Regions from separate parts of the Bacillus yunxiaonensis genome, predicted to be linked through region 1. Evidence: riboswitches for the same ligand, from Rfam matches in the RefSeq annotation. Region 1 holds a riboswitch; the other holds the start of a gene.
What was found. A riboswitch is a leader RNA that binds a small molecule or an ion and turns the genes downstream of it on or off. The one in region 1 is predicted to bind S-adenosylmethionine.
Positions count from the first base shown of each region.

Region 1 (3,422 bases):
TCCTAAACTTCTCTTTACCTTTTATCAAGTCGCTTTGTAAGAAGGTCACCAATCATTTGAATAATAAATACAATAATAAGCACAAGAATTGTTGCCATGAGAGTGACATCACCATTATTGCGTTGGAATCCCTCTAAATAAGCAAGGGTACCAAGACCGCCTGCTCCAACAACTCCAGCCATCGCTGTATAGCCCACAAGTGCAATTGCCGTTACCGTAATACCTGAAATAAGTGCTGGTAAAGATTCTGGTATCAATACTTTTAAGATAATTGTACTCGTCTTTGCTCCCATCGCTTTCGATGCTTCAATAACACCCTTATCAATTTCACGAAGCGCAATTTCAACCATTCTCGCATAAAACGGTGCTGCTCCAACAATTAATGCTGGCAATGCGGCACTTGCTCCAAGAATCGTATTAAGAAGAAACTTCGTAAATGGAATCAGTAAAATGATTAAAATAATGAACGGGATAGAACGAAAAATATTTACAAACGCGCCAATTACAACATTGACCGGCTTGTTCTCCCATAGATTATCTTTTCCTGTAAGAAACAGTACTAATCCAAGAATAAGACCCAATACAAACGTTGCAAGTGTAGCAATTGCCGTCATGTATAACGTCTCTTGCGTAGCTTCTAACATTTGATCCCAATCTACATTTTGAAACACATTATCCATGTGCAATCACCTCCAGCTCCACTTGCTCTTGTTGAATTGTTGCAACTGCCTCTGCAACTGCATCTTCGTCACCTTTTAAATGAACAATTAAACTTCCATACGCCCCGTTTGTCGTTTGAGCAATATTTCCTTGCAGAATGCTCACTTCAATTCCATCTTTTCTCATTAATTCCTGCAGAACTGGTCTTTCCACCGCTTCGCCAATAAATTGCAGTTTCACGACTTTTCCTTCCGGGTATTTCTCTAGTAAATGTTCAATTGTTTCATCTGCATCTTCAGAATCTGTTATTTGCTTAACGAAGCGCTTTGTAATGTCTTGCTGCGGATTACGAAATACGTCTAAAACGCTGCCGCTTTCAACAATCTTCCCTTTCTCCATAACAGCAACACGATTACAAATTTTTTGAATCACATGCATTTCATGCGTAATGAGTACAATCGTTAAATCGAGGCGTTTATTAATATCGAGAAGCAAATCTAAAATTTGATCTGTTGTTTCTGGATCTAATGCTGATGTTGCTTCATCGCATAATAATACTTTCGGATTATTTGCTAAAGCTCTCGCAATACCAACACGCTGCTTTTGTCCACCACTTAGCTGAGATGGGTACGCATCTTCCCGTCCTTCTAAACCAACAAGACGAATCAATTCATCTACACGCTGTTTTCTTTTCTCTTTTTCCACTCCAGCAATTTCAAGTGGAAAAGCAATATTTTCACGAACAGTTCGTGACCAAAGTAAGTTAAAATGCTGGAAAATCATCCCGATTTCTTGACGAGCTTCTCTAAGTTCTCTTCCTCTAATCGCTGAAATCACACGCTCTCCAACAGTAATTTTTCCAGACGTCGGTTTCTCCAGTTGATTAAACAAGCGAATTAAGGAACTCTTTCCGGCACCGCTATATCCGATAACTCCGAAAATTTCGCCTTTTTCTATTTGTAAATTCGCATTATCAACAGCAGTAACATCACCGTTTTTGGAGCGATATATTTTCTTTACATTTTCTAACACAATCATTGATGTCACCCCTTTTTAGTTAAAAAGCGTAAGCGGCTCGCCGCTATAACTATAAAAATGATTTGTTGTTTGAGCGTCCTCCTACACTGAAACAACAAAAAAACCTTTCTGCTTTAAAATGAGCAGAAAGGTTTATATACATAAATTACTATTATCCTTTCCTCTCATCTCTCAAAGCATTCGCTTTGCAGGAATTGGCACCATTTCAACATAAGTTGACGGTTGCCGGGTTTCATAGGGCACAGTCCCTCCACCTCTCTTGATAAGAGAAAATCAGATGTAAATTTCGTCTGATTTTGTCGTTATGAAGTTTTCATTATTTCATGTTTTGAATTGTATCAACGCATGAAATGGATGTCAACAGAAATTTTCGCAAAGAATAAAATTTCTGAAATTTAAGCACCCACTCGTAGCGGCTTACAAATGTGAAATACAGATTCTAATAATAACATTGTTTTATATGTCCCTCTATATGTAATGGCCTTTCTACGCAATAGTGACTGCAAACGAACTTGTCCAGTAATCAATAACTGCAAGTCATCTTCTTGAAAGCAAACAAGTTCTTCCGTTCCCATTGCAACATTCGTAAGCTCAATTTTCTCTCTTGAAATTTTCAATGAATAACGTTCATCTTGAAAAGTAAAACAAACAGCCCGTTCAAATTGCGGCAGTAGCGGTTCTAAATGACACTGCGTATTGGCATATGTTACAAATGATTGAAGCAGTGAATACAATTTCATCTTCGTCACACTCCTCATATCACGTTCTACATAATACCATTCCATTTCTATAACGAGCTCTCCTGTATCTTTCTCTCGACAAAAGTTGTACGAAAAACAATTTGTTGCTTATATTTCCCAAGAAATATGTCGAGGCGGCAAAATATTTGCCGCCTATTGTAATTCCATATATAAATATTCCACAGATTGAAATGCATATATTTTTTTCACAAGTTGATTTTTCTCAAATATAAGTAAACACGGAACACTTTCAATTTCATACTCCCGCGCAAAATGCGGTGCATAATTTAAATTCAACATCCCGATTTCCAAGTGAGGTAATGCTGCTTCAACAATCGTTAACATTTTTTTAGCAAGTTGACACGTACCGCACATTGGCGTATATACGTATAATACCGTTTTATTTTGATCTCTAACTGCGGCTACAGCTTCATTTCCTGTCCAATCGATCATTCTACCATTCCTTACCGTAAAAATTCTGTATAAACGTCGATGTCAGCTCCCCATAAAACGTTCGCTAAATGATTTGATGGTGCAGTTGCAACCTCACGATACGAACGATCAATATAAATATGCTCAGCATGTGGAAATTCTCGGCGAAACTGTTTGCGTAGCTTCTCTCCTGCATCATCTGCGTCCACAAGCACATACACTTCTTTATCGTACAGCTGATCAATAAGTTCATCCATCTTCGACAAACTAATTGTACCATTTGTACAAACAATTTCCACCGGTTCTCTAATAATCGTTTCAATCTTCTTCTTATCTGATTTACCTTCAACAATAATTACTTTTTCCACATAGACCACTTGGCATCACCCGATCACCATATACTATGATACAACCTTACCTTTAGTATATAGTATATTCGATATTTCAATGTTGTTTCCTGTTTATTTTTGTGAATAAAAGCAGAAGTGGCTCGTTTAGAATGTGAGGAAGAAGCGAAGCCATCGACACTAGAGCTGACACAAATAAAAAAGG
Region 1 is NZ_JBAWSV010000003.1:477,546-480,967, reverse strand. It holds gene WAX78_RS11695 (methionine ABC transporter permease) at 15-680, opposite strand; gene WAX78_RS11690 (methionine ABC transporter ATP-binding protein) at 673-1,698, opposite strand; SAM riboswitch class I at 1,860-1,967, opposite strand; gene WAX78_RS11685 (hypothetical protein) at 2,094-2,438, opposite strand; gene WAX78_RS11680 (thioredoxin family protein) at 2,592-2,891, opposite strand; gene WAX78_RS11675 (toprim domain-containing protein) at 2,903-3,247, opposite strand.

Region 2 (3,422 bases), on a different contig from region 1:
TCATTCCTTCTTTCTGCTCTTTCTTCGCCTGAATATACTTAACAAGTGCTTCTGTCACTTCGTACTTTAAAAATGGTGTAATTAAATAAATACCATTAAATAATTCCATTGCAACATCAATTAACTCTTGAGATATACGAATCCCTTCTGTCACTGCTTCTTCTGGCGTTCTATGTCCATCCATACGCCTTCTCACTTGTTCTGGAAGGGTAATGCCTGGCACTTCAAAATGCAGAAAATCTGCATTTCGTTTACTTACAAGTGGCATAATGCCAATAAAAATTGGCTGCTCAATATGCTTCGTTGCTTCATATACGTTTCGAATGACTGCAGCATCATAAATAGGCTGCGTTAAAAAATACTCCGCTCCAGCTGCAATTTTTTTCTCCATTCGTTTTACAGCTGCTTCTATATGTCTTACATTCGGATTAAAGGCCCCGCCCACTGAAAAATGGGTAGCTTCTCCAATTGTTTTCCCTAAAATAGAACGCCCATTATTCATTTCTTTAATCATTTTAATGAGCTCTACAGAAGAAAGATCATATACAGATGTTGCACCAGGAAAATCACCAACGCGGGCTGGATCCCCTGTTAATGCTAATACTTCCTCCATACCGAGCGCTGCTAATCCAAGTAAATGAGACTGAAGCCCGATCACATTATGATCACGGCACGTTAAATGAGTTAATACAGGAATATCGTTCTTTGTTAATAACGCACCCATCGCCATGTTTGATACACGAGGTGATGCTAAGGAATTATCTGCTAACGTAATAGCATCTGCTCCCGCACGCTTCAACGCTTTTGCTCCTTCAAAAAACCTTTGTGTGTCCAAAGTTTTTGGCGGATCAAGCTCAACAATCACTGTCGTTTCTTTCTTCGCTTTTTCTGCTAACGTAATTCGATCCACTGTATGTACACGCTTCGTTGTTATTACTTCTGTACGCTTTACAACTTCTTTTGCTGTTACAGGACGCTCATTTTCAAGCGCTCGTTTCATCGCTTCGATATGAGTAGGGGTTGTACCGCAACACCCCCCCAGTAACCTAACTCCTTGCTTAATAAATTCTGGCGCCATCTCTTCAAAATAAGCAGGGCTTCCTTCATATACATAACGACCTTCTACATACTTAGGAAGACCGGCATTTGGATATGCAGATAAATAACCATATTCAGGAATTGCTATCGTTTTAAAAGATTCAATCATATGAAGCGGCCCTAATTGACAATTTAATCCGACCACATTTGCACCATACTCTATAAGCCGCTTCAATACATCATCTACACTATTTCCATTTTGAGTTGTACCAGCCGCGTGAAGAGCAAGCTGTGCAATAAGAGGGACATTTGTTTGCTTTCGTAATACTTTCACTGCATGAAGCAATTCAAATTCATCATAAAAGGTTTCCAATAATAGACCATCAACATTTTCTTCTAGCAAGGCATTTGCTTGCTCTAAGAGCATAAATTCTCGTTCCATATCAGTCGTTGTAACTGCTCCAATGTGTTTCATACCACCGATTGTTCCAACAATTGCATTCTTTTCTGTCACTGCTTCTTTTGCATGTCTTACAGCAGCACGGTTAATCTTTCTTACGCGATCCTCAAGCCCATACATGCGCAGTTTCCCTTCATTTGCTCCGTATGTATTTGTTTGAATGACATCTGCCCCGGCTGCAACATATTGTTTATGAATCGAAATAATCCGCTCCGGTTCAGATAAATTCAATTCTTCAAAGCAGCTTTGTAAACCATGAGAGTGCAACAAAGTTCCCATCGCCCCATCCCCAATAACAATTCCTCTTTCCAATAAATCTAGTAATTTCACATATCTCCCTCTCTTCTTTCCAATATAAAAAACCCCCTCTTCTCAATGAAGAGGGGGACAGCATTTCATCCTCCTCTCATCATTCAGAACAATTTGTTCTGCAGGTCTTAGCACCGTTTCAAACACATTGTTTGAAGGTTGCTGGGTTTCACAGGGCCTTTCCCTCCACCACTCTTGATAAGAGTTCATTCTATTGTGAATGCCAAAAGTAAACATTATCCGTTCACTCATTAACAATCTTTGTTAATTTTTTCATTAATTTAGCATGTCAAAGTGAGAAAGTCAAATAAATTTAAGAAAAATAAAATTATTCAAAATATAGTTGCGCTTTTTTCCCGATTTGTTGTAAAGTAAAAAACATAATAAAAAACTTCATATTCCGAATTCTTATCGAGAGAGGTCGAGGGACTGGCCCATTGACGCCTCAGCAACCATTAACAAGCTTTTTATTTGTTAATAAGGTGCTAATTCCAGCAAATTTAGAAATGATTTGACAGATAAGAAGAAGACTATATTTGTCATATATAAGCCTTCTTCTTAGAAGGCTTTTTTATTTTGTATAAGGAGGAATTCTATTATGTCTACAATTGAAACGAAGCTTGCCCAAATTGGAAACCGCAGTGAAACAACAACAGGAACAGTCAACCCACCTGTTTACTTCTCCACTGCGTATCGCCACGAAGGAATTGGAAAGTCAACAGGGTTTGATTATTCACGAACTGGAAACCCAACACGTCTTCTATTAGAACGAGCAATCGCTGACTTAGAGCAAGGCGAGCAAGGCTATGCCTGTAGCTCAGGAATGGCTGCTGTTCTTCTTGTCCTTTCATTATTCCGTTCTGGTGACGAACTTATTGTATCTGAAGACTTATACGGCGGAACATATCGTTTATTTACAGAGCACGAACAAAAATGGGATGTTCGATGTAAATACGTAGATACACAGCATATACAAGAAATTGAAAAGGCCATTTCACCAAAGACAAAAGCAATTTTCATAGAAACACCAACAAATCCACTTATGCAAGTAACGGACATCGCAGCAGTTGCTACCGTTGCAAAACGTCACAAATTGCTTCTTATTGTGGATAACACATTCTACACACCGTATTTACAACAACCCTTAACAACAGGTGCTGACATTGTCCTGCATAGTGCTACAAAATATTTAGGCGGTCATAACGATGTATTGAGCGGACTTGTCGTTGCTAAGGGTGCAAAGTTATGCGAAGAACTTGCTCACTACCACAATGCATCCGGAGCTGTATTAAGCCCATTTGATTCTTGGCTTTTAATACGTGGCATGAAAACATTGGCACTGCGTATGAAGCAGCATGAAGAAAACGCAAAAGCAATTGTTGCCTATTTACAAGGAGAAGAATCTATAACTGATGTGTTTTATCCGGGAAAAGGCGGTATGATCTCTTTTAAACTAAAAAAAGAAGCATGGATTGATCCATTCTTACAATCTCTTTCTCTTATTACGTTTGCAGAAAGTCTTGGCGGCGTAGAAAGCTTCATTACATACCCTGCAACACAAACCCACGCAGATATACCAGAAGATATTCGCACAGCCCGCGGTGTTTGTAATCGT
Region 2 is NZ_JBAWSV010000002.1:256,034-259,455, forward strand. It holds gene WAX78_RS07420 (bifunctional homocysteine S-methyltransferase/methylenetetrahydrofolate reductase) at 1-1,828, opposite strand, end outside; SAM riboswitch class I at 1,902-2,012, opposite strand; SAM riboswitch class I at 2,213-2,332, shown strand; gene WAX78_RS07425 (methionine biosynthesis PLP-dependent protein) at 2,406-3,422, shown strand, end outside.
Region 2: another riboswitch for S-adenosylmethionine. It lies ahead of WAX78_RS07420 (bifunctional homocysteine S-methyltransferase/methylenetetrahydrofolate reductase); the one in region 1 lies ahead of WAX78_RS11690 (methionine ABC transporter ATP-binding protein).